3 regions of the Roseburia sp. AM23-20 genome follow, and region 2 is predicted to be linked to each of the others. Evidence: predicted binding sites of a transcription regulator. Region 2 holds the regulator's gene; each other region holds the start of a gene.
The links. Region 2 encodes Rex, which represses fermentation and respiration genes when NADH is low (regulators of the CRP and FNR family bind a similar motif). Its sites were predicted from a motif close to ATTGTTAANTANTTAACAAT; they were not measured.

Region 1: the regulator Rex is predicted to act here: its motif matches at 7,126-7,145, upstream of DW650_RS03335 (DUF5692 family protein).
Region 3: the regulator Rex is predicted to act here: its motif matches at 4,825-4,844, upstream of DW650_RS02115 (4Fe-4S dicluster domain-containing protein).

The regions. Positions count from the first base shown of each region.
Region 1 is NZ_QRHS01000002.1:85,193-95,755, forward strand. Features, by position in the region: gene DW650_RS03280 (hypothetical protein) at 1-64, opposite strand, end outside; gene DW650_RS03285 (hypothetical protein) at 220-495, opposite strand; gene DW650_RS03290 (ParM/StbA family protein) at 492-1,400, opposite strand; gene DW650_RS03295 (DUF5720 family protein) at 1,512-1,829, opposite strand; gene DW650_RS03300 (hypothetical protein) at 1,889-2,290, opposite strand; gene DW650_RS03305 (helix-turn-helix domain-containing protein) at 2,409-2,645, shown strand; gene DW650_RS03310 (helix-turn-helix domain-containing protein) at 2,859-3,116, shown strand; gene DW650_RS03315 (hypothetical protein) at 3,251-3,565, opposite strand; partial or broken gene DW650_RS03320 (ABC transporter ATP-binding protein) at 3,838-4,335, opposite strand; gene DW650_RS03325 (sensor histidine kinase) at 4,422-5,246, opposite strand; gene DW650_RS03330 (response regulator transcription factor) at 5,236-5,898, opposite strand; gene DW650_RS03335 (DUF5692 family protein) at 6,071-7,078, opposite strand; partial or broken gene DW650_RS20710 (IS1634 family transposase) at 7,418-8,958, shown strand; gene DW650_RS03350 (hypothetical protein) at 9,141-9,320, opposite strand; gene DW650_RS03355 (sensor histidine kinase) at 9,448-10,563, opposite strand, start outside.
Region 2 is NZ_QRHS01000001.1:266,519-277,081, forward strand. Features, by position in the region: gene DW650_RS01230 (NAD(P)H-hydrate dehydratase) at 1-1,302, opposite strand, end outside; gene DW650_RS01235 (redox-sensing transcriptional repressor Rex) at 1,389-2,042, opposite strand; gene abc-f (ribosomal protection-like ABC-F family protein) at 2,168-4,105, opposite strand; gene DW650_RS01245 (NADP-dependent isocitrate dehydrogenase) at 4,102-5,313, opposite strand; gene DW650_RS01250 (GntR family transcriptional regulator) at 5,328-5,987, opposite strand; gene DW650_RS01255 (isopropylmalate/homocitrate/citramalate synthase) at 5,998-7,386, opposite strand; gene DW650_RS01260 (chorion class high-cysteine HCB protein 13) at 7,700-7,924, shown strand; gene DW650_RS19650 (hypothetical protein) at 8,073-8,237, opposite strand; gene DW650_RS01265 (hypothetical protein) at 8,407-8,733, shown strand; gene DW650_RS01270 (hypothetical protein) at 8,764-9,042, shown strand; gene DW650_RS01275 (InlB B-repeat-containing protein) at 9,099-10,424, opposite strand; gene DW650_RS01280 (elongation factor G) at 10,533-10,563, opposite strand, start outside.
Region 3 is NZ_QRHS01000001.1:453,874-464,436, forward strand. Features, by position in the region: gene groL (chaperonin GroEL) at 1-613, opposite strand, end outside; gene groES (co-chaperone GroES) at 676-960, opposite strand; gene DW650_RS02105 (DUF2974 domain-containing protein) at 1,188-2,333, opposite strand; gene DW650_RS02110 (Cof-type HAD-IIB family hydrolase) at 2,355-3,137, opposite strand; gene DW650_RS02115 (4Fe-4S dicluster domain-containing protein) at 3,351-4,799, opposite strand; gene DW650_RS02120 (hypothetical protein) at 4,944-6,080, opposite strand; gene DW650_RS02125 (fibronectin type III domain-containing protein) at 6,234-6,944, opposite strand; gene DW650_RS02130 (heavy metal translocating P-type ATPase) at 7,008-9,083, opposite strand; gene DW650_RS02135 (DUF6110 family protein) at 9,241-9,573, opposite strand; gene DW650_RS02140 (heavy metal translocating P-type ATPase) at 9,743-10,563, opposite strand, start outside.

The DNA.
Region 1 (10,563 bases), on a different contig from region 2:
CGGCTCGTACTTTCTCATGTAATTCCACCGGGATCTTTCCGCATATGTTCTTCATTTCTGCCATCTGCGTTTCTCCTTTCGTTTTGTTATACACAACATACTCCAAAATTTGAAAGAAAGCTATTCACAATACCCACTAAAGAATCCATGTCAAATGCATGCAAAACCCAAGCAGATCCAACAATGCCATACTTTCTTTGTCCATAGGCCTCACCCCCTTTACTCCTGCTCCATCTGAAATAAAAAATCCAGCATCTGACCGGGAATTTCTTCCTTTTCCCGTGCTGGTATTCGTTCCATATCGCCACTTTTTAGTTCTTCCCGAACAGTCTCCTGAATCAGTTTCCGCAAGGTTTCCCGCTCTTCTTTTTCTAAAATCACATCCACCAGATACTGGTTCCTCTGTCCTGCCGGAACATCCATCAGAATTCGCCACGCTTTTTCATGCTCCGGATTTTTAAGGTTTGGGCGGAAGGAAAAAACCGGGCGGCTCACAGCGTCCTCATCTGCCCCACAATCCGTTCATATCCGGCTGCGTTGGCATGGACGTCTGTTAGGTAAATCGGTCGGCACAAGCGGTCCTGTTCGCTGACACGGTGCTGAAAAATAGCAGCACCGCCTCCCATGAAAACGGAAGGAACTGCCCGCAGATCAAAGCCTGCCTCGGTAATCGCAGACAGTATTTTTTCAACATAAATCCTGCCCTGTTTCTCAATCAAAGACACCACTTCCGCAGGCATGCTGCCGGGCTTTCCCTGTAAGATGCGCTCAACCTGTGTCTCTGTTACAGACAACCCGGTGTTTCTGCGCACCTGTTCCAGAATCTCATCCATGCAGCGAATGACACCCAGTTCCAGACTTCTGCAGGTAGATGCATTGGGAACAGCGTTATCAAGACGCATCAAGTCCACTGTCCATCCTCCGATATCCACAAGAAGCACAGAAGGCTCATCTTTTAAGCATTCCGGATACAGTGCCAGGGCAGAATATCCCTGGGGAAACAGTTTCACATCCTCAATCTGGATTTCATAATGTTCCCCTTCGTAGAAAAAGCGGACGGGCTGTTCTTTCCGAAACAGATATTCCTTGAATTTCTGTTTTTCCCTTCCAAACCCAGCAAGAGGAAGCCCGGCTGCAAGAATAACCTTGGCAGTTCTCTCTCCTTTTCGCTTCCGAATCTCCTGTGCCAGTGCAGCCAGCGTCAAAAGATAATAATTGTCATTGGCAGTCTTGTCCTTTACTAAGGTCTGCCGCCCAGTCCCACACACATAATAAGCGCCTCCGTATTGGAGAACATTCTGCATGGTATAAGGTTCATAGGTGTACCGCATCAGTCCTGTCGGGAAACACACCTGCTTTGTTTTAATAGCATAATATCCGTGGTCGATTCCAATAATCATCGCCTACCACTCCCTTCTTTGTCATTCTGTAAAACACTTCCGGAGAAAGAGTCCTTGCGTCCGGCGGAGCGCTCCGGCAGCTGTTCTTTTCTTTCCAGCCTGTTAAACTTCCTACTCCCGGTCCCGGAAAAATGCCTGGGCTGGAAGATAATGTAGTGTTCCCTCTAAAACAAGCGCCTGCCTTTGAAAGCGCAGGACTCCCTTGTTCTGCAGGTTAATCAGTTCTTGGTATGCTTCCTTGGTCAAAAAATAACGATGATACTCTCCCTTTTCTCCAAACTGCTCCTTTTGCTCCAGCAGCAAAAACTCCACCATATACCGGGTGTCTGGTGCGAACCGTTTCTCACACAGCATGTCATCACCCTGAACTGCCTTCACACCCTCCGATTCCCTGGCTACTGCCAGTAATTCATGAATACTGATGCTCACGTTTCCTATCACCTCCCTTCGAAGCCTTTCCTGATTTTCTGCGAAAAAAAGACAGGCACCTACACGATGTCTGTCTCCGTGGGATCTACCATCCCTTTTTCCTGATACTGTTGTTTGATGATCTGTTCCAGCTGTTTCCGCATTTCCTGATCCGCTACCTGAGTACAAAACTCCTGAAGCCATTTATCATGTAAATGCTCATCTGCTTCTGTCGGATCCCAGGACACAATGCTGCAGGTTTCATCATACAGCAATTCCAACTGCCGAAACTGTTCACTGAACTGTCCTGCATATTCATTCCAGATTTCTAAGTTATACAGCTTCAATCCTAGAAAATCAGAAACATACGTCAGCCTGTCCAAATCTGAAAACGTCATTTTTTCCTTTCCCAGCAAGATTGCCCTGTCACGCTTTCCGCATAAAAACAGGAAAGCAAACCGCTCCATATCTCTTTGGTGCATACCCATCACCCTTCTTGTAAATAATTCCTTATTACGAAACATTATAAAAAGTGAAACCAGTAAAATCAATATAAAGTTTCTTTATTGCGAAATATTCAAGAAATGAAAGGACCTTATCATGCAGAAAATCAGACCAGATATGGATATCGGTAAAAATATCCAGACAATTCGTTATGCGAATAAACTTACCCAGGATCAGGTCATTGCAAAATTAAACCTGATGGGGATTTCTATGTCCAAAAGCACTTATGCCAAGCTGGAAACCAACCGTATGAACATCAAGGTATCGGAACTTGTTGCCCTTGCTAAAATCTTCCACACCGATATCAACGCATTCTTTTCCGGGCTTCTCTAAACCGGAAAAGCAACCACTTCTTAAATTTCTCTTGTTATATCGCTCTTTCTTATTCTCTCCGTTTTTCTCCAACCAATCCAATCGTTCTATTTTGGTATATTTTTTGTCTCACTTTTACAACCGATTGTATTCCTAATCCCGTGTAAAATCAATAGAAAAAGTGCAAAAAGTGAGACAAACCTGTCAACACTATTTGCAGGAGGGATTAGAGATATGCCAAAACCGAAAACATCCACCGGGGAGAAAAATCTGATCAGCCAAAGGCTCATTGAACTCCGCCGCCAGCATAATATGTCACAGCGCCTCTTAGCCTACCAGCTTCAGCTGAATGGGTATGATATGGATAAAAATGTGATTACTAGAATTGAGACCAATAAGCGTTATGTCACAGATGTAGAATTAAAAGCGCTTACTGAAATTTTTAATGTTTCCTATGAGTATCTCATCGAGGGAACAGAAGAAAAGTCATAGCTTCCATTGTATGAGGCTGTGGCTTTTCTTTAATTTGCTTTTTAACTTTTGAAATTATTCCATGGTTCTTTCACTTTCTTAACGTTCTAAAGTAATCCTTGAGGTTTCTCCATTCCTGTCTAATTCGGTTGCCTTTATTCAGACCAATGCTTCTTCATCTCATACGCCAAATCCAATACTTCTTTAATTCGTTCCCGCTCTGTTTCTCCATGCGTATATTGCATTTCGCTAGCATATCTGCAAAGCCCCTGGAGTGTAATTTCCTCAAAAAGTTCCGGATAACCTGCTACAGGTTCTTCCAGTCCCCAATACTCTCCTATTTCGTTTGCAATCTTTTCCAACTTTAATCGTTCATCCTCATCATGGATTTTCCGTTGTCCTGCATAAATCAATAGCCCATACTGTGTTGCCTGCATAATCTTCTGTTCTGTTGTAAGTTCTTTACTCATTTTACATTTCTCCTTTCCTTTTCGACTACAACACTACCCTATCCTCCAACAGAAAGCTATTCACACATACCAACAAAATATTACTTGTAAACCTGTCTATTATTGACAATAAAAAACCTGCTACAAGGATGTCTTTCCTCATACCAGATATCAATACTTTCTTCCTACTGCATACACATTTTTTCTCATTACTTGTGTACCATGTACCTATATTGTCATGCAATCCTACTGTATATACGCTATGTACAGTAAGCACATGGGGTTCAGTTTACATCCGCCAGTATAAAAGCCGGCTCATTGATCAGTGCCCTTCCGATTGATACTCTCTGCTGCTGTCCACCGGACATCTGTCCCGGAAGATGTTTTGCCCGTTCCAAAAGCCCAAGCAGCTGCATCATTTCTGTTAATCGTTTTTTATTTTCTTTTCTTCCATCCAGTTTCCATGGCAGCATAATATTTTCCTCTGCAGTAAGCGTAGGAATCAGATTGTAAAACTGATAAATAATTCCCAGATTTCTTCTTCGAAAAATAGCAAGTTCATCCTCGTTCATTGCAGCAATATCATTTTCCTCGATCACGACAGAACCACTGGTTGGATGATCAAGTCCTCCGATCATGTTCATAAGGGTAGATTTTCCTGAACCGGAAGCTCCGACAATCGCAACAAATTCTCCTCTTTCAACAGAAAAAGAAACATGATCAAGTGCGGTCACTTCCGCTTCTCCCTGACCATATTTCTTTGTCAGCTCTCTTACTTCTAAAACAGCCATCGCATTATCCTCCCTTTTCACTACTGATCTTAACAATGTAAAATGACTGTTCCGTGACAAAACCAAAATCAATTATGACAATTCTGTCACTTAAAAAATTTTATGATAAACGTCGTACCGCATCCATAGTTCCCAAAATCAATATCTATATCTCCGCCCTGTCCTTTGACAATTGATAACGCAAGCGGCATCCCAATCCCAAAGCCATTTTCATTTGTGGAATATTCAAATCTTTTAAAAAGGGCTGCGTACTGCTCTCTACTCATTCCTGCACCGCTATCCTTTACCGAGATCCAGCTATACAACGGATTTCCACCGCTGTCTATTTCGATTTCACTATCTTTCGGAGAATACTCGATCGCATTTTTTACAAGATTCGTAAGTGCCTCCACCGTCCATTGCTTATCACAACTGATAACGCTGTCATTTTTCAGTATAAGTTTCTGATTATTAATATCTAAAAGTATCGCAACCGAAGGATTTACAGCTTCAAGCAATTCTGATGTCTTTATATCTTTTTTTATAAACTCAATGGCATGTGCATCAATCTTTGCCATCTTAAGCAGTGCGCCTACAAGCCACTCCATCTTGTTTAAAGAAACTCTGATGTTATGAATAAATTCCGCCTGTTTTTCCGGTTCTGCATCTTCTAATAAATCTGCCATGATCATCATGGAAGTGATAGGTGTTTTAAGCTGATGAGAAATATCTGCCATATAGTCAGAAAGAATGTCTCTTTCCGATTCGATCACCTTGATCTGTTCATTTTTCCTGTTAACCAGAGCATAGATGTCATTTTTTAAAATCTGAAATGCACCCTCTCTGTTATCACGGATATCAAATTTCTCACCGGAAATATAGCCTTTCACAAACTCAGACAATTTTTCTACTTCTTTTTTCTTAATCCACACGATATCCCATTCCTCTCACAGTCTCGATCTGTAATGCCGCCCCGAGTTTTTCACGCAGTCTTTTCACGTAAACAGTGAGTGTATTATCCTCCACAAAATTACCATCTATATCCCAGATTTTATCTAAAATCTGCTGTCGGGATAATAAGACTCTCTGATTATTAGCAAAAATAAGAAGCAGTCTGTATTCTAACGCAGTAAGATCAACAATCCTGTCATCCACATAAACTTTTGCCTCATCCGTATTGATCTTGACCTGTCCTATGCAAATGATATGATTCTTTCCCGTCTGCTTATTCTGAACCGATAACACACGCCTTACTCTCGCAAGCAGTTCCCTGATCCGGAAAGGCTTTACGACATAATCTGCTGCACCTTCATCAAAAGCCCTGACAATCGTATTTTCATCATCAACTACAGTCAGAAAAATGACGGATGTATCTGTATTTTTTAATTTATTGCCTATATCAGCCCCCAGTCCGTCCGGCAGCTGCATATCTAAAATTGCAAGATCAAAATATCTTTTTTCGATGAAACCACACGCATCCGCAACGGTCACAGCATGACAGACTTCATAGCCTTCCATTTCCAGTGCATATATAATTCCCGATGCGATCATAGTATCATCTTCTACCAGTAAAATATAATTCATCTGCAACCCCTTTCTCATTCTGACCAGTCACTGCTTTTCAAAAAATCCACTGTAAAATAATAACACAAAATAAAGAAAAAGCCTACCGCATCCGCTGCGACAGGCTTCTCTTTATTTTTCAATTTTTTATTATCACAGGCATTCCTGCATCAGCAGCATAGCAATTATGTCCTTATGCCTCAGCCTGCTCTGCGATCTTCTTATATCCATCCATGTCATCATAGATGCTGTTTGTCCATGGATTCTTTTTCTTCTGGACAGATTTGTAGATCATAAATACAAATACTGCAACGTTAGCGATCAATGCTAAAGCACTTACGATGTTGTAGATTACCGGATTGTAGGTAGAGTTTACAACAACTACCTCATCCTGGAACATCGGCCAGCACTGCGCGAAGAAGCACCAGATGGAAAGTGTTCTGGCACGGTTCTCAAGCCATGCACCCTTGTTGATAAGAAATGCTGCTGTTGTCGGAGCTAACAGTAATGCAAGTCCGCAGTACCATGCGTGGCTCGGCAGACAGTTATATGTATAAGCAAAGTTCCATAAATCGTATGCAACGATCCAGAACCACATCATATCCGGCCAGATCATATCGCGTGAACTGTCTTTGTCACTCTTTTTACGTACACATACGCCAAACCAGCCTGCGATCGTAACCGCATTTAAAATACCTGCGATACCATTCATAATATTCCATGGTCCGCCAAGTACGAACATGCCCGGCTCATCGGCGAGTTCTGTGATATTGCCCCAGTACTGCATTGCAACCTGGAAATCACGGGAACAAGCCTCGAAAATATTGATAGCAAGGATTGCCGGAATTAAAAGCATGAAGATCTTGTTGTTTTTCAGTTCCCAGGTCGTACCGTCTTTTCTTGTTCCCTTGACATAACGGAAACACCAGAAGAAAATACAGCCTGCGGTGGATGAATAATACTTTGCAAGGTGGAACCAGTCGGTATAGGCAATACCTTTTAATACCGTAAACCATGTAACTGTTCCAATGACCGGAAGTATGAACCAGAAAAAGAAACCGCTCCACTTCCATCTTCTTGATACTTCATTAAGCAGAACCAAAGCTGCAAATACTGCTACCCAGATCAGAATTACCGTAAGATTCGAAAATCCATTTCCCGCTGCGGTAAATCCTGAAGGGCCTTCATGAAATGTAAACATATACATTCCTCCCTTATATAGATTAGTTTTATCTGGTCATACCAGACATTGTTATAATTTTAACATTAATTTTATAAAGTTTCAATATAATTTATGTTTTTCTGCAAAAATGGCACTTTTTCGTCCTTTTGAACCAAAAAGTGCCATTTATTTCTTGTGGTATAACCAGTTTTATTTTTCATCCTCGATCGTAAGCGTTCCAGGTCTCACGTTCAGATAGATACTGCCTTTATCGGGAGTTTGACACATTGAAATGCAAAAAAGTACCGCAAAGCCTTGAAATAGACTTATTTTTTTGTCAAATTTTTATTTTTATTATATAGTAATATTTAGTGATATCGTCTTGAAACACTGAAATATAAAAGTGAAAAAGAGGATGCTACTGTCATGATCCCATTTCATTCCAACAGACTCATGGACTATAATAAGCAGAAACTTTTTTCTGGCGGATATCTTTTTCTTCAGTCTATTTACTATGGACTTAAGCTCGATTCTGTCTGCCGAAAAATCAAAAGCCGACATAAATTCGAGTATGATCTTAATTCGATTTTATCTGATTTAATTTATACAAGGGTCCTGGAACCTTCCAGCAAAAGTTCTTCTTTCCGAGCAGCAAAACAGTTCCTTGAGCCTCCCACTTATGAACTTCATGATGTGTACCGAGCTCTTTCTGTTCTTGCTTCTGAAATGGATTTTATTCAATCAGAAGTTTATAAAAATAGCTTTTTTCTCGGTGACAGAATGGATCGGATCCTTTATTATGATTGCACAAACTACTACTTTGAAATCGAACAGGAAAATGGAGATAAAAAATACGGAAAAAGCAAAGAGCACCGTCCGAATCCCATTATTCAAATGGGGCTCTTTACGGATGGTGACGGAATACCTTTGGCTTTCTCACTCTTTCCTGAAAACCAAAATGAGCAGAAATCCTTAAAACCTTTAGAAACAAAGATTCTCCAACAATTCGGCTGTGATAAGTTTATCTATTGCAGTGACGCCGGACTTGCTTCTGAGGATAACCGTGTTCTTAATCTCATGGGACAGAGGGCATTTATTGTCACTCAGTCCATCAAAAAGCTGCCTGCTGAAGACCGGGCATGGGCTTTAAAGAAAACTGGCTTTAAACGTCTCTCAGATGATAAACCTGTTGACCTCACAAAACTGACAGATGATGACAAGAACCAGCTTTATTATAAAGACGAACCATTTACAACAAAAAAACTGGATCAAAGATTGATCATAACCTACTCCCCTAAATATGCCGCTTATCAGAAATCCATCCGTGCGGAGCAGATCTGTCGGGCAGAAAAAATGGTTGCAAATGGCTCTCTAAAAAAACAGCGCAAAATCCAAATGATCCTGCAAGATTTGTAAATAAGGTAGCTGTAACCAACGAAGGAGAAAAAGCTAAGATCCACTATTATCTCGATACGGATAAGATTACTGAAGAAGAAATGTATGACGGGCTTTATGCGGTATGTACAGACCTGCTTGATGATAACGTTGCAGATATATTAAAAGTCAGTGAAGGAAGATGGCAGATTGAAGACTGTTTCAGAACTATGAAAACAGTCTTTGAAGCCAGACCCGTTTACTTAAACCGTGAAGACCGAATTAAGGCTCATTTTCTTACCTGTTTTCTTGCTCTGTTACATTTCCGGTTATTAAACCGCTCCTTGAAAGGGACTTATACCACAGAACAATTACTTCACACTTTAAAAGACATAAAATTTACGGATATAGAAGAACAGGGCTTCATGCCGGTATATGAGCGTCAGGAAATCACTGACGATCTCCATGAAACCTGCGGATTCAGAACGGACTATCAATTCATAACAAAACGGAAAATAAAAGGAATTCAGAAAAAAGTAAGCGGAGATAAAACATTACTATATTTCGTGTATGCAGATAAAAGTGCCACACCCCTTGTATTTACAGGGATTGTGGCACTTTATTAACTAATCAACTGTCAAAAATGAGATTATACACGCCTGTTCTCAAAATGCAAGGTTTTTATCCTGAGCCATATAGAGTTCCGCAAAATATGGATCTTACTTCATCAGTTTCTCAAAAGTCCCCTGGCAGAATCACGAACCGGGCAGGAAAGATTCACCTTTTCCAGTGCCATCATGATCTCATTCGGAAACTGCCTTTCCACGCGGAATATGACCAGTTCCATAAATCCGCGTATCAGATAATGATTTAACATTTCCTCATGATTAAGGACTTTCTCTTTCATTTGCATCAAAACTTTCAGCAATACATTCGACACTACAAAAACAACCAGATATCCGCATAATTCAATAGAAAAGAATTAAATACCCCAGGCACGAGACAGCCAGATGTAACTAATAAGTTATGATCGATCACAGTGGTAATATTACATCAAAAACCGTTCCTCCAGACGGATTTGATCTGACTGCAATACTGCCATCATGCACTCTCACGATTTCACGGACAAGCGCAAGTCCAAGTCCTACACCGCCAAGTTCCCGGCTTCTGGATTTATCCACACGAAAGAATGGTTCAAACACGCGTTCCCTGAGTTCCTCAGGGATTCCGTTTCCCGTATCCTCCACGGACAGATAAACATGTTTTTCCTTCCGGTATGCAGTTACTGTAACCTGTCCGCCCGAATGATTATATTTTATGGCATTCTCAACAAGATTGTATACCAGCCTGTAAATAAGAATGTCACTTCCAACCATCGTTATATTTTTACATTTTCCAGTAAGTTTTATGTTTTTTTCCTGTGCAAGAGGATCCAGATCTGCTAACACTTCATCAACAAGCGCGTCAACCATAATTTCATCATCCCGTCCCACAGTCTGGAGTTCACTCATATCAAGGAGCGTTTTTACCATTTTACTGAGTCTTCCATTCTGCTCGGTAACCATCTTTATTGTCTGCAATGTATCAGCATCATTATCCGGATGCCGTGTAGAATTATAAAGATCAAGCTGTACCTGCATCAAAGATAATGGCGTCCGCAGTTCATGTGCTGCATTTGCGGTAAATTGCCTCTGTATCTCAAATGCGTCCGAGAGACGTTCAAGCATCTTATTATACGAAACGCTAAGCTGGTTCAATTCTTTAACTTTATTTTCTTCTATTCGTGAAGCTGCCAGATTTTGCGCCTGTACTTCTTCAATTTTATCAGAAAATTCACGGATTGGTCTGAGTGCATGCCCACTTATAAAATATGTAACTACCCCGCCAATAAGAGCCAATATGGCTGATATCAGCAGACTGTTTTTTTTGTAATCTTCCTTATTATTATATGCCTGGATAGAAAAATCATTGGCAAACTCATCCCACTTATCATCTGGAATGCTGATATATATTTCATCCGTATCCTCCCCGTTATCCTCTCCCTGGGCATCCACAGTCTCCTGCAGGGAATCGATATAATACACGCCATTTTTATAGACAAACATCGTCAGACATCCACATATAACTGCAATATATACTGTAATGATACA
Region 2 (10,563 bases):
ATTCAGGTATTTTTTACCATCCGGCAGTGCAGTTACGGTATGTTCGTCTTTTAAGACACATACAACGTGATATTCTTTTGCATAATCCGCAGCAGTCTGAAGCAAATGATGCTGGATCTCATTGACTGTTTTTCCGGTAAGCCGGCTCATCTCTCCGGGATGAGGTGTGATCACTGCCGGGATTTTAAAATTTTTCCAGATATCTGCCTCTGGTAAGTCATTCTGCTCTGCTATCAGATTTAACGCATCCGCATCAAAAAGAATTGCTTTCTTTTCCTGTGACGTTCCATATTCTAACACAAAATTTAATATCTGTGCAGCAGTTTTTTCTTTCCCAAGCCCGGGACCTGCCACAATGGCATCTGCCCAATCAAAAGCCTCCTGTAATACAGCCTTCCCCGGAGCAGCATTTTTATCATAAGTAGTAAGAACCGCCTCTGGAACACAGCTCTGTAAAATAATCCTGTTTTCTTCCGGCGTCAGCACACGCACCAGACCGCATCCTGTGGCGTAAGCAGCTTTTGCAGATAAAACTGCCGCCCCTGCCATATTGACACTTCCTGCGATCAGCAAAAGTTTTCCATAGCTTCCTTTATTAGAATGACTTTTTCTCTCCGGGAGCAGCAATAAATCTTTCGTTTCCAATGCCATTACTGACGGTGTCTCTCCCAGCCAGCTTTCTTTCGTGATACCGATATCACATACGATCACTCTGCCGGCATATTCATTTCCCGGCCAGAGAATACTGCCTAATTTCGCAAATGCGAATGTGATCGTGATATCTGCACGAAATGCCATACCAAGGACAGCACCTGTACCTGCAGAAATTCCGGATGCAATATCCACTGCCACTTTTTCTCCCGGAAGTGTATTCATACAACATAATATATCTGCATAAGTACCAGTCACGTCTCTCGACAACCCTACACCAAATAGTGCATCTATGACAGTTGTTGGTCTGATCTGTTCCGGTAAATCCGTATAGACAGGAACACCATATGCATTTAAAATATCCTGCTGGATTCTGTTTTGCTCCGAGCAATGATCTTTATTTCCAGCAAAAACAACTGTAACAGTATGTCCCTCCAGAAATAAAAGGCGGGCGATCGCAAGACCATCTCCACCATTATTTCCGCTGCCGCATACGATAAGAACTTCTGAGAGATCGACTTTTTGCTTATGGAGTTCATTTACAAATGTTATTGCTGCACGCTCCATCAGAAGAAGTCCCGGAACCTTAAAATGTGAAACGGTATTTGCGTCATATTTTTGCATTTCCCTGCTGTTTACAAGATACTTCATGATAATAAGCCCCCTGTTATAAGCAAAAAACGCCGCACAAAGATCTGTGCGGCAGCTAATTGCTTCCTGAATTTATGGCACCCTTTTCAGTTACCGTTTTTTTCTGCTTTTTTGTTTCTGACAATGTTGTAAGATAACTGCATCAAACTGTCGGAAAGATGTACATTCTCTACAACAACATTTTTATCAATGAGCTCCAGGTCTACATGCGCAAAATTCCAGATTGCGCGGATTCCAAGTCCGACTAGTCTGTTTGCAATGGCATCAGCCTTTTCCTTTGGCATAGTAAGCGCCGCAATATCCACCTGATTTTCTGCACAGAAACTCTCTAATTCATCCAGCATGCGGATTTTGATTCCACGCACGGTCACACCGTCCAATGCAGGATTTACATCAAACAGTCCTATGATCACAAAACCAAGTTTTTCAAATTTCACATAGTTTGTAAGTGCCTGTCCAAGATTACCTGCACCCACCACAATAATATTGTGTCTTTCATTTAAACCTAATATCTTACCGATTTCCTCATATAAAAACTTTACATTATAACCATAACCCTGCTGGCCAAAACCACCAAAATTATTCAGATCCTGTCTGATCTGGGATGCAGTCACATTCATTCGTTTACTCAGATCATTGGATGATATACGTTCTACACCGGCATCTAAGAGTTCTCCGAGGTAGCGGTAATAACGCGGCATTCTCCGGATAACTGCCTGTGATATTTCTTTTTCCTGCACAAAAGGTTCCACCTTTCTTACGTTCTCTTGTTTATTATAGTGATTTCCCCTGTGTCTGTCAATGTGTGAAAAATTTAACTATCTTTTTTTCAATAAGATGTTTTCTGTTTTATCAGGAAATATCATCAATCAGTTTCATCTAACTGCATTGACAGCTCTTCCCAGGTTTCATAGCAAGTTTCCAGTCGTTCCCTGCACTCCTGCTGTCTTGCTGCAAGCTCATTTAATTTTGCGGAATTAACTGCGTTTTCCGGCTTTGCACATTCTTCATCGATCATGCTTATTTCACTTTCAAGTGCGGCAATCTCTTCCTCGGCTTTTTTTAAACTGTTTTCAATTTTACGAATCCTTGCCTGCTCTGCTTTTTGTGCCTGCCAGTCGAGCTTATTAACGGCATCATCCTGTTTCTTAGGCTGCACATCTGAAGTTTCTGGCTGTTTCACATACAACTGCGTCATAATATCATGTTTTTCCAGATAATAATCATAGTTTCCGATATAATTTACAATTGTTTCACCTGTCAGCTCCAGGATTCTTGTTGCTGTCTGATTGATAAAATAGCGGTCATGTGAAACAAAAAATACCGTTCCTGTATACTGGTTTAATGCAGATTCCAAAATTTCCTTGGATGTAATGTCCAGATGGTTTGTCGGCTCATCTAAAATAAGAAAATTAGCATCTGAAAGCATCAGTTTTGCCAGGGAGACACGGCCTCTTTCACCACCGCTTAAATCTGAGATCCGCTTAAACACATCATCATTTGTAAATAAAAAGGCTGCCAGTACATTGCGGATCTTTGTGTTATTCAGCTCTGGATAAGCATCTGAGATCTCTTCAAATATGGTTTTATCCATATGTAAAAGCTGATGTTCCTGATCGTAATATCCAATGTGAACATTCGAACCAAGTGTTACCGTACCACCATCTGCCTGTATCAGATTATTGATGATCTTTAAGATGGTCGTTTTCCCGGTTCCGTTATTGCCGATCAGTGCTACCCGCTCCCCACGTTTAATCTCGAATGAGATATCCGAAAACAATGTAACCGGCGGATATGATTTTGCAAGACCTGACACCGTAAGGACATCATTTCCGCTGACCACATTTGGCTCTAACACGATCTTAATGTCTGTATTGTCCTCAACCGGTTTTTCAATACGTTCTATCTTGTCTAACATCTTTTCGCGGCTCTCCGCACGCTTGATGGATTTTTCACGGTTAAACGATTTTAACTTTGTGATAACTTCTTCCTGATGTCTGATCTCACGCTGCTGATTATAATATTGTTTTAACAGATCTTCACGGACTTTTGCTTTCTTCTTCGCAAAATCCGAGTAATTTCCCTGATATACATACGCTTTATGCTGGAAAATCTCTACAACTTTTGTGACAACGCGATCCAGAAAATAACGGTCATGTGCTACGATCACAACAGCCCCTTTGTAAGCCCGCAGAAAATTCTCAAGCCAGCGGATCGACTCCATATCCAGATGGTTTGTCGGCTCATCTAAAAGTAATACATCCGGCTTTGTGACTAAGAGTTTGCCAAGCGAAACCCTGGTTTTCTGTCCTCCGGACAATTCATTCATCTGTTTTGTTAAATCTTCGTCCGAAAAACCAAGTCCTTTTAAAATACCGGTTACTTCACTCCGGTATGCATATCCGCCCTGCAGTTCAAATTCGTGGCTCAGACGATGATAAACCTCCATCAGTTTTTCCAGTTCCCCACCGGTCTGCTGATTCATTTCTGACTCCATATTGCGGAGTTTCTGTTCCATTTCAAGGATGTCAGCTCTTGCATTAAGAACTTCGTCATAAATGGTTCTGTGCCCCGATACATCCTGATACTGTGCCAGATAACCGATTGTTTTATCTTTTGCAAGGATCACTTCACCGGTATCGGACGTTTCTTCGCCCATAATAATTTTAAGCAGCGTAGACTTGCCGGCACCATTGATGCCGACAATCGCTGCTTTTTCGTTTGCTTCAATATGAAAACTTACATCTTTTAAGATCTCATCTGTTCCAAAAGACTTTGAGATACTCTGACATGACAAAATCATTTTAAACTTTCCTCTAATGTTGTTCTGATTGCCTTGATGAAATTTTCGCTGTTTAATACAACCGGATTCGGATTTGTAGTAATCAGCGCAAGGTCTTTTGTCATTTTACCATCTTCAATGGTCTTTATACAAGCCTTTTCAAGTTTTTCTGCAAAATCAGATAATGCCTGGTTAGAATCAAGTTCTCCACGTTTCTTAAGTGCACCTGTCCATGCAAAAATAGTTGCAACAGAGTTTGTGGATGTCTCCTCACCTTTTAAGTGTTTGTAATAATGGCGCTGTACCGTTCCATGTGCAGCTTCATATTCATAATATCCATCCGGGGAAACTAATACAGAAGTCATCATGGCAAGTGAACCAAATGCACTTGAAACCATATCACTCATGACATCTCCATCATAATTTTTACATGCCCAGATATAACCACCCTCAGACTTCATTACACGTGCAACTGCATCATCGATCAATGTATAAAAATAGGTAATACCTGCTTTTTCAAATTTTTCTTTGTACTCTGCATCAAAGATTTCCTGGAAAATGTCTTTAAAGGTATGATCGTATTTTTTTGAAATCGTATCCTTTGTTGCAAACCACAGATCCTGTTTTGTATCCAGTGCATAATTAAAACAGCTTTTTGCGAAACTTTCAATGGAATTGCAAAGGTTATGCTGTCCCTGAACAACGCCTGCTCCGGTAAAGTTGTGGATCAGTTCTCTCGTCTCTGTACCATCTTCCGCTGTATATACCAGCTCACATTTGCCTGCTCCAGGAATCTTCATCTCAGTTGCTTTATATACATCGCCATATGCATGACGCGCGATCGTGATCGGTTTTTTCCAGTTCTTTACACATGGCTCGATCCCTTTTACAACGATCGGTGCACGGAATACCGTTCCATCTAACATGGCGCGGATCGTACCATTCGGGCTTTTCCACATTTCTTTTAAATTATATTCAGTCATGCGGGCTGCATTTGGTGTGATCGTTGCACATTTTACAGCAACACCGTATTTCTTTGTTGCATTGGCAGAGTCAACGGTAACCTGATCATTTGTCTCATTACGATGCTCTAATCCAAGATCATAATACTCTGTTTTTAAATCAATAAACGGCAGAAGTAATTCATCTTTGATCATTTTCCAGAGGATTCTTGTCATCTCATCTCCGTCCATCTCTACCAGTGGTGTTGTCATTTTGATTTTTTCCATTATGTTCTCCTTTTCTATTGAAATAAATTGTCCCATCCGTAATTGTCCATATTGTGAATGGTGTTCATCATATGCTCATTTGCAAGTTTTTCTGCCAGATTGGCATCATGTTTTTTTAATGCTTCCACAATCTGTCTGTGTTCCTGATTCGATTGCACAGAACGTTTTGGATCTGCAAGTGTGATTTTACGTACACGCTGCACGTAATGATGAAAATCAAGCAGCACATGTTTCAGCTCTTTACTGTCAGAAGCGTTATATAAAATCTCATGGAAACGGTTATCTAATTCCACGACTTGTTCTGAATTTCCTTTTGCTGCATGGAAATCAGACAGATATATATTTTCATCCAGTTCATCTAACTGCTCTTTTGTGATATTGTCCGCAGCCCACTTTGCACACAGTCCCTCCAAACGTGACCGTATCTCGTAAATATCCTGAATATCTTTCTTGGAAATACCTACAACATAAGCACCCTTATTCGGAATGATGGTGACTAATCCTTCCAGTTCAAGCTGGCGGAGCGCCTCACGCACCGGAGTACGGCTGACGCCTAACTCTTCGCCGATATTTTTTTCCTTCAGTTCTTCGTCTGTCGCATATTTTCCGGATAAAATATTCTCACGGATCGTATGGAACACACGGGAACTTAAGGAATAATTATCCTCTCCCATATATGACACCTCATGCTCCTATTGTTACATTTAATTCCTTACAGCATTTTTCAATTTCTTCTACTAATTCCTTATCCGTCAGTACCGTAACACGTCCATCCTCATACTGCTTGTCTACCCAGACTTTTACTTTTTTTACAAGTTCTGAGTTCTTATCGACACTCTTATCTTTCGGAAGATGATAATATGAGTTGATCCAGAGAGCAATTCCTGCAAGACCGGATGTGTTGGAAACAGATACTAATGGCGGTCTGTTTAAGAATTTTCCGGTATCAAAAATATTATAGATCTCCTCATTTTTCAGAAGTCCGTCCGCATGGATTCCAGCTCTTGTAACGTTAAAATTACTGCCGACAAACGGTGTACGGCTCGGCTGCACATATCCAAGCTCTTTTTCAAAATATTCCGCCAGCTCTGTGATCACTGTGGTATCCATACCATCGAGTGTTCCCTTTAACTGTGCATATTCAAAAACCATAGCCTCAAGCGGTGTGTTACCGGTACGCTCTCCGATACCGAACAGGGAGCAGTTGACACCACTGGCTCCATAAAGCCATGCCGTCGTAGAGTTATTAACTGCTTTATAGAAATCATTATGACCATGCCATTCGATCAGTTCAGAAGGTACACCTGCATGTGTGGTCAGACCATAAATGATACCCGGTACACTTCGCGGAATCACAGCACCAGGGAAATTCACTCCATATCCCATAGTATCGCAGGCACGGATCTTGATTGGAATCTTATATTCATCCATCAGCTTCATAAGCTCCACACAGAACGGAATTACAAAACCGTAAATATCAGATCTTGTGATATCCTCCAAATGACAGCGTGGACTGATACCTGTCTCCAAACACTCACGGATGACACTCAGGTAAAGATTCATGACCTCTCTTCTTGTCATTTTCATTTTATAGAAAATATGATAATCCGAGCAGCTTACCAGAATACCTGTCTCACGCAGACCGATATCTTTTACTAACTGGAAGTCTTGTTTGCTTGCCCGAATCCAGCTTGTAACTTCCGGAAATTTATAACCGCGCTCTAAACATTTATAGACGGCATCTCTGTCTTTTTTGCTATATAAAAAGAATTCACTCTGTCGTATCAGACCCTTCGGTCCACCCAGGCGATGCAGATAATCATAGATCGTCACGATCTGTTCTGTTGTATAAGGTGCCCTTGACTGCTGTCCATCACGAAATGTCGTATCTGTGATCCAGATATTTTCAGGCATATTATGTGGTACAATTCGGTCATTGAATGCGATCTTTGGGATCTCATCATACGGGAACAGATTATGGAATACATTTGGTTCTTTCACATCTGCTAACTGATAAAAATGCTCTTCAAGCTGCAGCAGATTCGTTTTCTTATTCATTACAACTTCTCTCATAACGTAAATCCTTCTTTCTGCCATGGCACTTGTGCCATTGACACCTATGCCATGAATGCATATTTTTACTTTTAGAGTGAATATTTTTTCATGCATAATTGTATACAATTATACTTTTTCTATATTCTATACATTTCTTCTCTTATTTGTCAAGGCATAAAATTTTATATTTTCTATAACTTGCAGTTATAAATATGTTAAAATATGCATCCTGTGTATTCCTTTAAACCTAACAGAAAATTTTTTCAGATTTGTAACACTTATCTGGCTTTCACATAAGATACAGTGTAAGAAAAATTTCTGGAGGTTTTATATGAGTGATTTAGCTGCAACAAACTGTGGTGGTGGATGTTCCTGTAACGAGGGAGGATGCAATTCCATTCTCTGGATCATCATCTTATTATGCTGCTGTGGCGGTAACGGCGGATTCTGTGGTGGAAATAATGGCTGTGGAGGCAGTAATGACTGTCTGTGGATCATCCTGCTTCTCTTCTGCTGCGGCGGATGTGGTGGAAATGGCGGAGGATGCTTCTGCTAGTCTGAGCATTCATTCCATACAGGCGGCCGGTATTGCCGGTCGCCCTGTATCATTCTATTGTTTATACCAAAAACGTCTCTGCCCGTTACAGGCGAGACGTTTTTTGCCCTCCGGGCAGGATTCTTTCCTGATTCATAGATCATCGATATTATGAGTATTTTTCTTTCTGATTTTTATCTGTATATTCCTGATCTTTTTCCCATTTCTGCTGTTGTATCATCTTCTCATAAATTCCACATTCTTTCGGGACTTTCTTTCTCCTGGCACACTCCTCATCTATTTCATAAACACTATTTCCATCAATAATCAGCATATTTTTATTCCTCCCTGTTTATTTTATGCCGGACTGCCTGACATCGTCACTAAACCCATCCTAAAATCTGCATAATAGCTGACATAATCTATTTTTCTGATTCATAAACTGAAAGAAAAAGGCATTCGAGTGAAAAAAACTTTTTTCACACACAAGAATGGAGATTTTTATGGAACAAAATTCATTCACGCCATTTGATAATATGACACAGACCCGAGAACTGCAGATGTTAAAAACAGCAATTCCTTATATGAAAGGCGACCAGAAAAAACAATTTGCCATTCTGATCAAATATATGGAATTACAGAATACCATCCAGGTATTTAATCAAGAAGATAAAGTCATGTCTATGTGCTCTGTCAGCGAAGAAGAAAATTCCACGCTTGCTATGCTGAACGATCTCCGGAAATTCTGTACGGATAAGGAACTCGAAACACTTGATATGCTTACGAATATGATTTCCATGATGGAAACATATGAGACGATTTTTGCATAAAATATCTTAAATCTTTTGAAAGGGAAAAATATGGAAAATGATTTTTGGAATAATCCGGGGTTGAAAAATATGTCACCCGAAAAACTGCAGTTTTTAATGAACTTTGCTTCAAAAGAAAAGCCAACAAATATTAAAGATATGATGCCATTTCTCCTTGGCACCATGAATGCGGCAAAGACAAACAATATCCAGTTTACTGATCCGGAAACAGAAATGTTAATTGCCCTGTTAAAACAAAACATGTCGAAAGAAGAGGCGGATAAGGCGGATAAGATCATCCGTCTTATGAAAGAACGGAAACAAAGCTGACAAAAGGGATGGAAACACTCCATCCCTTTTCTATCTGCTTGCTGTTTGATTTAGTTTTACCAGATTGAAGCAACACTCACTTCTAACAACTTGTCAATCGGTGCCGGACTTTTTCCCATACCGTCTGTACCCTCAAAATATTTTGCACTCGCAGATTCAAATAAAACAAATACCGTATCATCCGCAATCGCAACTTCCTCTGAGCAAGGCGGCATCTCAACTTTTACCTTTGGATCATTTGGCTTTTTATCCAGTGCAAGGAGAGACGCATAAACTTTCAAATAAGAAGAATTGTTTCTTCCATAAGAGGTACTTAAATAAATAGAGCCATTATCATCAAAAGCCACGCCCTGCACCTTGCTTGGAAGATTATAACTGCTGACTGCTGTCAGTTTATCCGCTTCTTTATCGTAACTGTAAGAATACATTTCGGAATCAAAAAATCTGGTATGTGTAGCAACCCAGAGTCTTCCGCCGTAGCAGGTAATGCAGGATGGTGTATTTTTCAGACGATATTCATCTGACAAAGCGGATGCATCAATACAATACCCCGGTACATCATTTGCAATTGTTGTGATATATTCATAGGAAATGCGTTCTAATGTATTGGAATTAGAATGGCAGATCCAGACATTTTCACCATCAAAAGCAATACCTCCAAGATGACTTTCTTTCTTCATGCCAAGTGTCACAAGATATTCACCACTCTCACGGTCAAATACCATTAACGAGCCTAAATTTTTACGATCTTCTGAATAGGCTGTGATAAGAATATAATCCGGTGTGAAGCAAAGTCCCTGCATACACTGGCTGGAACTGCTGATCAAATTGTCCTTATAATCTTTTTCTCTGGTAGAAGGCATTCCCGGAATCGAAAGAGAATCCAAAAAAGTATAAGAACATTCCTTTAACTCTTTCTGACTGCTATCACGGATCGTGCCAGTCTGGTAAGAATACATTTCTACATTATAATGATTATCGATGTTTTTTGTCCATTTTGCAAAAAGCACCATATTAGCAGGGCTGTCCTCATCGATTGTTGTAACTTTTCTGGAATAATTGCAATCTGCATACCAGCCGGCAAAATTATATCCGATCTTAACCGGTACATCCAAGGTAAACGGAAGTTCTTCCTTTTTGATGTTTTTTGTATTATTACTACTGTTAATGCCACCATTTACTTCATATACAATATGATATTCCGATGGATTTTCTCCTGCAAAGAGGTCTAATGTGATATCATCACTTGCAATGGTCTCCTGTGAAGCATTCGGGAGTATGATAATACTGCAGGCACGAACCAGTTTTGGATCACTTACAAGAAAAATAAATACATATAAAATTACAAATAATTCTTTGCAAATTTTTCTGCCAAACTGCATACCCATTCCTCCCTTTTTTGTACACAGACCAGCCGGTATTACAGCCAGTCTGTGTTTTTTGCTCTGCTTTCCGGGAAGACTTGCTTCTTTTATTTTTCAAAGAAGTTTTTATGAATTGTCCGTGTTATCGAGTTTGCCT
Region 3 (10,563 bases), 190 kb from region 2:
CTGTGCACATGTAAGCAGATACATAACCACGGTCAAACTGCATACCTTCTACTAAATCAAGCTCTGTCTGCATTGTCTTAGATTCCTCGATCGTGATAACACCATCGTTGGAAACTTTTTCCATTGCATCAGCAACCATGTTACCAACATTCTCATCTCCTGCAGAGATTGCAGCTACTTTTGCGATCTGGTCTTTGCCATTTACTTTTGAGGACATTGCAAGAATTGCTTCTACTGCTTTGTCTGTTGCTTTCTTCATACCACGGCGGAGGATGATCGGGTTTGCACCTGCCTCAAGGTTCTTCATACCTTCCTGTACCATTGCCTGTGCTAAAACAGTTGCTGTTGTGGTACCATCACCTGCAACATCGTTTGTCTTTGTTGCAACTTCTTTTACAAGCTGCGCACCCATGTTCTCGAATGCATCTTCTAACTCGATCTCTTTTGCGATTGTAACACCATCATTTGTGATCAGCGGAGCGCCGTAAGATTTATCAAGTACTACGTTTCTTCCTTTCGGTCCTAATGTTACTCTTACGGTATTTGCCAGTTTATCTACACCTGCACCTAATGCTGCTCTTGCTTCTGTGCCATATTTAATTTCCTTTGCCATATCTGTCTACCTCTTTCTGAAATTTATTAATAATAAAAATCTGTTTTACTTTGAACAATTATTTATTCTACGACTGCAAGAATATCATTCTGTTTTACGATAATGTATTCTTCTCCGTCTAATTTTACTTCTGTTCCTGCGTATTTTGAATAAATTACCTTCTGTCCGGCTTTTACCTGCATGGTAACTTCTTTTCCATCAACCATTCCACCAGGACCTACGGCAATAACCTCTGCCTCCTGTGGTTTTTCCTGTGCACTGCTTGTAAGGATGATACCTGATTTTGTGGTTTCCTCTGCCTCACACTGTTTTAATACGACTCTGTCGCTTAATGGAACTAATTTCATGTTGCTTACCTCCTGCTTATGATCATCTGTTTTATTTCTTTTGAGTAGTTATTAGCACTCATTTCTTTTGAGTGCTAACTTATGGTTCATATAATAGATTTTTATATTTGAATCTGCAACCAAATATATTTCTATTTATGTCCATTTATTCTGATATTTTCTAATATTTTCTCTCTTTTTCTCGTTTTTTTATAAGTTCACTCATTTTCTGTGATTTTATACTTTTTTTATTTTTTCAGCGGAGACTGTTTTACCGTGCGTTTTACGGTCTGTTTTACTGTCTCCTTCATTGCTTTATTTCCTTCCATCCAAAGCAGTTTTAAGGCTCTTGAAAACAGTTTCTGCCGCTCCGGTGAAAGTTTACTGGTTTCTTTCATCAGTTCCTGTATTTTCTTCCATTTACTGTGGTAAAAATCATCTACCGTACGGATCCCGACTTTTTCGATCATATCAAATGCCGTCTCCACGATCTGTGCCCTCTCTTCCCCGTCTAACTGGTAAATCCATGATTTTATCGTTTCATCCAACAACAGGCTCTGCGCCGCAACCTGATCCACATGTACAAAAGATCTTCCGAGTACCTCCCATGACATGGCATCGTGCTGCTGGATCCCGCTGTTTGAGCTCTTGACAACTTCAAACGACTCCTGATGTTCTAAGAGCATTCCGACAATGGAAGATTCCGGCAGGATCGTGTGCAGCTTCGGCAGCATGCGCTGGTACTCTGTGCTTTCCACCATATCGCTCCGGAATCCCGGACCATCATTGCTGTACACATTTAAAATCTGGTTCTGGATCTGCGGATCACATTTTACGGAGGCATACACGGCAAAATTTCCACCCTTTGAATGGCCGCCGACACGCACCCTCTGCTTTTTGTCTGTCACTGCACGGTTCAAATATTCCACTGCCCGGAGCTGTCCCGGCGTTTCTGACAGATATCCCATATTAAAATCTTCCCGCCAGCCCGTGATCGTGTTGTCTGTTCCGCGAAATGCCACATACAGGCTGTCATCCGGCAGTTCCACACAGACCGCCGAAAACTGAAACTGTTGATCGTCTCGGATCTCATTGACATAGCAGTGCAGTTTTACATCCGAAAAACGTTTTGTTTCCGCCATTTTCTCCATAACAAACGGGGCCGATTTCGTCATGGATACCCGTGCCAAGATTTCGTCTTTATCATTCTTTTCCCAAAATTGTCCGGATGCCTCCTTAAGCGGTACAGCCGGCGCATTTTCCTCTGCTGTAACGATCCCCTCAAAATCAACATATGCAAGCTGCGCTAAAATCAGATTATCAACTTCATTAAATTCATCTGCCTCAAACGATAAATCCCCGCGCCAGTCCATATAATCCATGATATTTGCCATATTTTTCCCCCTGTCTTTTATTCAGATCAGCCCATAATGTTTCAGTCCGTTCCAGATCCCATCTTTATGGATATCTGTGGTAATAAATTCTGCCGCATTCTTTGCCACATCCGTACCATTTCCCATGGCAATCCCATGTGCCACAAATTCAAGCATTTCCACATCATTAGCACTATCCCCGAATGCATAAGTATCTTCTTTTGCGATTCCAAGAAACGCACAGAGACGCTCAATGCCACTTGCCTTGGAATGCCCCGCCTGCCCGATCTCTAATATTCCATCCGGCTCATGGACGATCATATCAAACTCCGTTCCCAGTTCTTTCCTGACAAGTTCTACATCTGCATTTCCAAGTTCCGCACTCAGCTTATTTACCTCATATTGTGCAATTCCGGTAATACTTTTTAGGTTTTCCCCAAGCTCATTTCTCAGATAAATGACATATGGATCATCCTTGAAGTCTTTTTCATCCACATAAATATAATTTGGTCCCTCTAGTACCATTGGTATCTGGTATTTTCTAAGTACTGTAAGAATATGTTTGATTTGTTCGTTGGTCAGTAAAAGTTCAAATAACTTTTCTCCCTCGAATTCAATGTGTGTGCCGCATGCTGCCACAATGCCATCAAACCCGAGTGCCAGTAATTTGGGACTTTTGATATTGGATCTGCTTCTTCCACTGCACAGGAAGGCATAATGCCCGTTTTTTCTTAGTTCTTTCAATGCTTCTTTTGTGCTTTCCGGTATATTCATCTTAAAATCCCATAATGTACCGTCTATATCAAAAAATACTGCTTTTTTCATTATATCGTCTATTTTTCCCTTCCGTCGTGATGTTTTTTATTCTAACAGAATTTTCCCATTAAGCAAAGTATTTTAAAATCCATATCACCGTATACAAAAATACCGCACAACCCTTTTACAGGCTGCACGGCATAATAATGCTCACTATTCTGTTTGCTTGCTCACGATGCAATGCTCCGCTCGTCTTACTCGCGATGCAATGCTCCGTTCGTATTACTCACGGTGCATGGAGAAGCTTTCCATGTCGTAATTCTTTAAGTTGTCATGGATGGTACGGTCATCTGCCTGACCGATCAGGGTATCACGGTTCTTTTTGGAAGAAATCTGATCGTTGAACGCACTTGGACCACCAACGCAGCCGCCCTCGCATGCCATACCTTCAATGAAGTCTTCCGGCAGTCTTGCAGCTTTTAACAGAAGTAATGCTTTCTTACACTCTGCCGCACCGTTTGCCTTGCATACGGTTGCTGCGATCTCATCGTTAGACTCTTTTAAGCTCTCAAGTACTGCAGCTGTTACACCGCCGGAGTTTGCGAAACGTTTACCAAATGTAGATGCTGTCTGATCATCATTTGGACACGGCTGTAACTCAACGCCTTTTGCTTTCATCATTGCACGGATCTCGCTGTATGTTAATACATAATCTGCATTTCCCTCGATCTTCTGATCTGCAACTTCTGACTTCTTGGCAACACACGGTCCAATAAATACAGTGATCGCATCAGGATCTTTCGCTTTGATCAGACGTGAAACTGCGCACATCGGAGATACTGTTGTAGATACACACTCTGCTAATTCCGGATAATGTAAACGCACCATATTTACGAATGCAGGACAGCAGGAAGTAACTTTTTTATTTCCCTCTTTATAAGCCTCTGCCCACTCTTCTGCCTCATAAGCTGCTGTCATATCTCCACCGAGACCTACATCATAGAAATCAGTAAATCCCATCTCTTTCATCGCTTTTTTCCAGCTTGCCATTGTGATATCTGCACCAAACTGGCCTTCTGTTGCAGGAGCTGTCATTGCATATACATGCTTACCTGCTTTTAAAGCCTCGATTACCGGCACAATATAAGTCTTAGATGCGATTGCTCCGAACGGACAGCTGTGGATACATTTACCGCAGCGGATACATTTTTCTTTATCGATCACGGAAATGCCGTACTCATTGTATGTAATCGCATTGACCGGACAGCTGAATTTACACGGTCTCTTTAAATGTGCGATTGCATTGTAAGGACATGCCTGTGCACATTTTCCACATTCTTTACATTTGGAAGGATCAATATGGGAACGGTCTCTTCCCGGCTCGATTGCGCCAAATTTACATGCATTGATACATGCTTTTCCAAGACAGTTCTGGCAGTTCTCTGTTACAGTATAACTGGAAATCGGACAGTCCTCACATGCGGAGCTGATAACCTGAACCACATTTCCATCATCCTCTGCGCCCGGTGCTTTACCCTCTGCTAAACGGACTCTCTGACGGATGATCTCCCTCTCTTTATAAATACAACAGCGAAACTGCGGTGTCGGACCTGGAATGAGTTCTGTTGCGATGTGGTCTCTCTCTTCTTCAAGTCTGCCTTCAAATGCAAGCTTTGCGACTGTGTAGAGTACATCGTGTTTGATTTTAATCACATTTTCATCTGCATACATCGTGTTTTACCTCGCTCATCTTATCTTTGTTAACTTTTTAACCATCTTAGACATTATATATTATCTGTATGGAAATTCAAGTACTTCGCTTGTTTTTATTGAGAAACACTTTGATTTTTTGCATCTTATTGAGAAAAAAGCAGTTCAAAATCCAGCAAACTCACCAAATAATCCTAACAATTCAAATCCATTCAATCCCATAAGATCACATTCTTCCCCCGTAATGTCCGTCATTTCACTGCCCTTTTTCACGGAAATTCTACCATTCAGACCATCTTCATCATCGGATTCAAATGTGAGTGTTCCGTCCCCCGCTGCAGGGTTTCCTGTAATAGCAGTCCAGACAGAGTGTATCTCTTCTCCCTTTAAATATGTGATTTTCATGTTCTGCATCCGGAAGTCACCGCCTGAAAATAAAATTTCCAGATTCTGCTTATTTCCATCAATTTCATAATTTACAGCGATCGCAGCCAGCTTATTCCGGAATAAATATACCTTACATTCCATCTCCCCCGTTGCTGATACTTTGTCATAAACCGCCATAAATATTTTTCCGGCAGGATCTTCTGATATTTTTGTCCCATCTCCATATTTTTTCTTCGCAGCTTTCTCTGCGGCATCTAACACATTTTGTACATTATCACTGCTGATCACAAACTGATAGCCCACACAATCTTTTTTCTGACCGTCAATTTCAAATTCCTGTTTTTCGATTTTATTGATCTTAATTTTATTAAATTCTTTCCGTGCTTCTTTTAATATATCTTTTCCAATCCCTTTTTGTTCTTTTCCACCATATAATCCTGCCAGAACCGTATTAAACCGTTCCAGATTCTGTGAACCGATCTTTTTTGCAATATATCCGCTTTGTTTGTTACTGTTATAATCATATGTAAATACTTTCGAACTCAGTGACGGAAACTGTGCTTTCAGTTCCTTGTCATTTAGTACCATTACAAATTCCAAATCCTGCAGCTTATCAAGATCTAACGTTCCCCTTAACTGCTTCTGTGCAGAATCTGATGCATACTCTGCCTGTATCTTCTGTTTCTTCCACTGCCCTTCTATCGAAATGGTATAATCTTCCCCATTCAAACCGTCTGCCACCTGTGGCTGATCCTTGACCGTTTGATACATAGCATATAAAATCTTATCGCTCTTTCTTAAAAAAAATCCATTTTTTATCCCTGCAAACAGCACAATTGCCAGAACTACTATGATTCCTGCAGACAAAATCCATATTTTCTTTAATGATTTCTTATGATCATTTTGTATTTCCATTGTAAGCCTCCATTTTCAGCCTGAATGATCCCGTTATTCTTACACATTCATTTTAATTTACGGTTTATTTTATTCTTTTTTCGTTCACTTGTAAACCAATAAAGCAAAAAAATGCTGCCTCCCATTTACAGGAAAGCAGCCATTTTTATGATCTTATTTTTTTATTTTAACACACTTTTTTGCACTCCAGTTTCCATATACCTTTTTGCCGTTTACCTTGACATAAGAGCGCATTCTTACATAATAGGTTTTATTTTTTGCCAGTTTTGTATAAGTTGCAGATGTCTTGCCAGAAGAAATATTTTTCTTTACCAGTCCTTTTTTGAAATTAGAACTCGTTGCATACTGTAACTCGTAACCACTGATGCCTTTTACTTTCTTCCATTTTACAACCATCTTTTTGCCAGATGCATTTTTTACGCTGGTAACAGACGGCTTAGCTGGCGCACTTGCGGCATAATCCAAAGTAAAGTTGTAACTGCCGATGCCATACCCTTCCGTACGCTGTGTCACCGCAAGATAATAATTACCTGCTGCAAGTTCAAATGTCTCTGTTGTTTTACGTCCGTCAGAAAGTTCAAAATTATAAACCTGATTATAATTTTTATCATAAAACAGATATTTCAATGTATTATCGGTAGAATTTAACGCATTAAAAATGATTTTGCCCTTTGCCGGCACCTTAAATCTGAAATAATCAATGCTGTCATTCGCTGCCATCACGCCTTTGTACTTCTTTTTCAGATCAATGGCATTTGCAGTATCGATCATATCATTATTTTTTGTCTGTGTCTCTGTAAAACTTTCTTTCAGATTATTCTTCGATACAGTCAAAGTAATATCATCACCAGTAACAATTTTCAAATAATACTGTCCACCAGTCAGATATACGCTCCAGCTAAATGAATTATACGCATCCTTTCTTTGCTAATCCAGCAGATTCTGCATGCTCTTTAAACTGATCAAAAGTGTTGATGTATTATGCAGTAATGCTGATGTAGTCGGCTGTAAAATTCCTGCTACACCTCCAAGGATCAATCCAAGATTGAAACTTACGATAAAGCGGTAATTGCCGCGGATACGTTTCATCAGGCTGTCCGATAATAGTTTTAATGTTACGATCTGGTAAAGATCATCCGAGCCAACCGTGATATCTGCGATCTCTCTTGCGATCTCTGCACCATCACTGATCGCAATACCAACGTTTGCAGCGGAAAGTGCCGGGGAATCATTGATTCCATCACCGATCATGATCACTTTTCTTCCGGCTGCTTTTTCTTTCTCAATAAATCCAGCTTTATCTTCCGGCAGTACTTCGGAATAATACTCGTCCACACCGACACGCTTTGCGATTGCTGCTGCGGTACGTTCGCTGTCTCCTGTCATCATAACAACCTTTGTGATACCGGCACGCTTTAAGGAATTAACAACTGCCTCTGCCTCCTCACGAAGCGGATCTTCGATACAGATCACGCCTGCCAGTTTTCCTTCGATAGCAAGATACAGATGTGAATATTCTTTTGGCAATGAGTCAAACAGATCCTGCTTTTCTTCCGGAATCGTACAGTTTTCATCCTCAAAGACAAAATGGCTGCTTCCGATCACTGCACGTTTTCCATCGATCGTTGTTGATATACCGTGTGCTACGATATACTCCACTTTGGTGTGCATTTCCTCATGCAGCAGATGTTTCTGCTGTGCTGCATCCACAACAGCTTTTGCCATGGAATGAGGAAAATGTTCCTCTAAACATGCTGCGATACGCAGTAACTCATCCGAATCTGCACCGTTAAAGGATACGACGTCAACAACGGTCGGCTGCGCCTTTGTGAGTGTTCCTGTCTTATCAAAAACGATCGTGTCTGCATCCGCAACTGCTTCTAAGTACTTGCCACCCTTGACGGTCACATGATATAGACTTGCCTCACGGATCGCTGACAATACGGAAATTGGCATTGCCAGCTTTAACGCACAGGAAAAATCAACCATCAGTACAGATATTGCCTTATTTACATTTCTGGTCAGAAGATATGTTAATGCTGTACCGCCCAGTGAATATGGCACCAGTTTGTCTGCAAGATGCTCTGCTTTTCCTTCCAGTGCAGATTTTAATTTTTCAGACTCCTCGATCATGGTAACGATCTTCTCAAAACGGCTGGAACCACCGACTTCTTTCACAAGAACTGTAAGTTCTCCTTCTTCTACCACTGTTCCTGCATAAACAGAATTTTCTTTTACCCTCCGGACCGGAACAGATTCTCCGGTTAAGGATGCCTGGTTGACCATCGCCTCACCATCGCTTACCACACCGTCAAATGGGATGACATTTCCCATATGAACCACAACTTCATCTCCCGGACGGATTTCTGAAGTTGTTACGAGTACTTCCTGATCTTCGCGCTTTAACCAGACTTTTCCTACATTTAAGGACATCGTACGCGCCAGATCATCCACGGATTTCTTATGCGTCCACTCTTCTAAGAGTTCTCCTATGCCAAGTAAGAACATAACCGAGCCGGCTGTCTCAATATCATTTCTGAAAACCGATACCCCGATCGCAGTTGCATCGAGTACCGGCACTTCAATCTTCCGGTGCCATAAGCACTGTAAACCTTTCCATATATATTTTACGGATTTGAACGTCGTGACACATGCCCGTACCGGATATGGCAGAAACATTTTACTTGCATAACGGCAGACAACTTTTTCGATCAGTTTCTCCTGATATTTCGCATTTAATTCACGGCCGGAATTTTCGATCACACCTGCTGGAACATCCACTTTTTCATAAGAAAACTGCTGTAATGTACGGATTATCTCTGCACGATCTCCAATATAAGAGATTACCGCATCCCCGGTTCGCTCATAAACTTTTGCAAACGTCACATATTTATTGCTGTGTAAAAAATAAAGAAGCGTATCTGCCTGTCCACAACTCATCCTGTACTGGGACACATGGATACGCATACGCCCTTTGATCTCATGTTTGATGACAAACTTCATATTTCTCACTCCATTTCCAGACTGTCTCTAAAAAAGGAAGCACCTGAGGATTTTCTCCCGGTGCTTCCTGTCGCGGTATAAGTAAGCCACTGCTTTTATATTTTCATCCTCATTTATTTATATGAAGAAATCCTCTCAGGACTACTTGTTTTACACCTTATTCTTCAACAGCTGCCTCGTTCTCTGCTGCACTGTCCTCTGTTTCTGCGGCTTTCTCTGCTTCATCTGCGAAAGCTGCTGCCTCTGCTGCTGCGGCACGCTCCTCGTTGATACTCTTAGCCTCCTCGTAGATATCACCGGCATTCTCCTGAACAGTTGTAACTGTGTTCATTACACACTCCTTTGCACGAAGTACTGCTGCTGTACAGTTTGTGTAAACTTTCTTAGCATCCTTGCTTGAGAGAACTTTGACACCTGCGGTTCCAAATAATACTCCTGCTGCAAAAATACCTGTTTTTTTCCAGTTAATTGCTTTAAAACAATCTAACATCTTATGTACCTCCTGTGGATTAAATTATTTGTATTGGCTGTCATTAACCGACTGCCCTCTCTGTAACATTTTAACGATTATATACCCTCATTTTTCCATTTTCAACTAAAAAACGGCAAATGAGAAATTTTATCATTTGCCGTCTTTTTCATGTTTTATCTTTCATTTTCTATTTTGTATTCAGCGTACGCATGGAGTTTAAAATTGCGATCACAGAAACTCCGACATCTGCGAATACTGCTTCCCACATATTTGCCATACCAAGGGCACCTAATAATAATACCAGGGCCTTGATGGCAAGTGCAAATACAATATTCTGTTTTACAATGCCAAGTGTCTTTCTTGCAATTTTAACGAGTGATGCGATTTTTCGGATATCATCATCCATAAGCACAATATCCGCTGCCTCGATCGCTGCATCCGATCCCATGCTTCCCATGGCAATTCCGATATCTGCCCTCGTGAGTACCGGTGCGTCATTGATACCATCTCCGACGAACGCAAGCCGTTCTTTTTCATTCTGTGAACCTAATAACTTCTCCACTTCTCCAACTTTATCTGCCGGGAGCAGTTCTGCATGCACTTCATCAATGCCAAGTTCTGCTGCAACAGCATCTGCCGCCGCCTGTCTGTCTCCAGTCAGCATTACCGTCTTTTTCACACCGACCTTTTTCATATCAGCGATTGCATTTTTACTGCCTTCTTTGACTGTATCTGAAATTACGATACTTCCGGCAAATACATTGTTACATGCCACATAGACAACTGTTCCGGCAGTCTTGTTTTCCGTGTAGGCGATATTCTGCGCCTCCATCAGTTTTGCATTACCAAGGTATACTTCCCTGCCATCAATAAATGTATGGATACCGTGTCCGGCGATCTCCTCCGTATCTGTAACACGCTCCATGGAAAGCGTTTTTCCGTATGCTTCACGGATCGAGTTTGCAATCGGATGGTTGGAATACCCTTCACCGTAGGCTGCGATCTCCA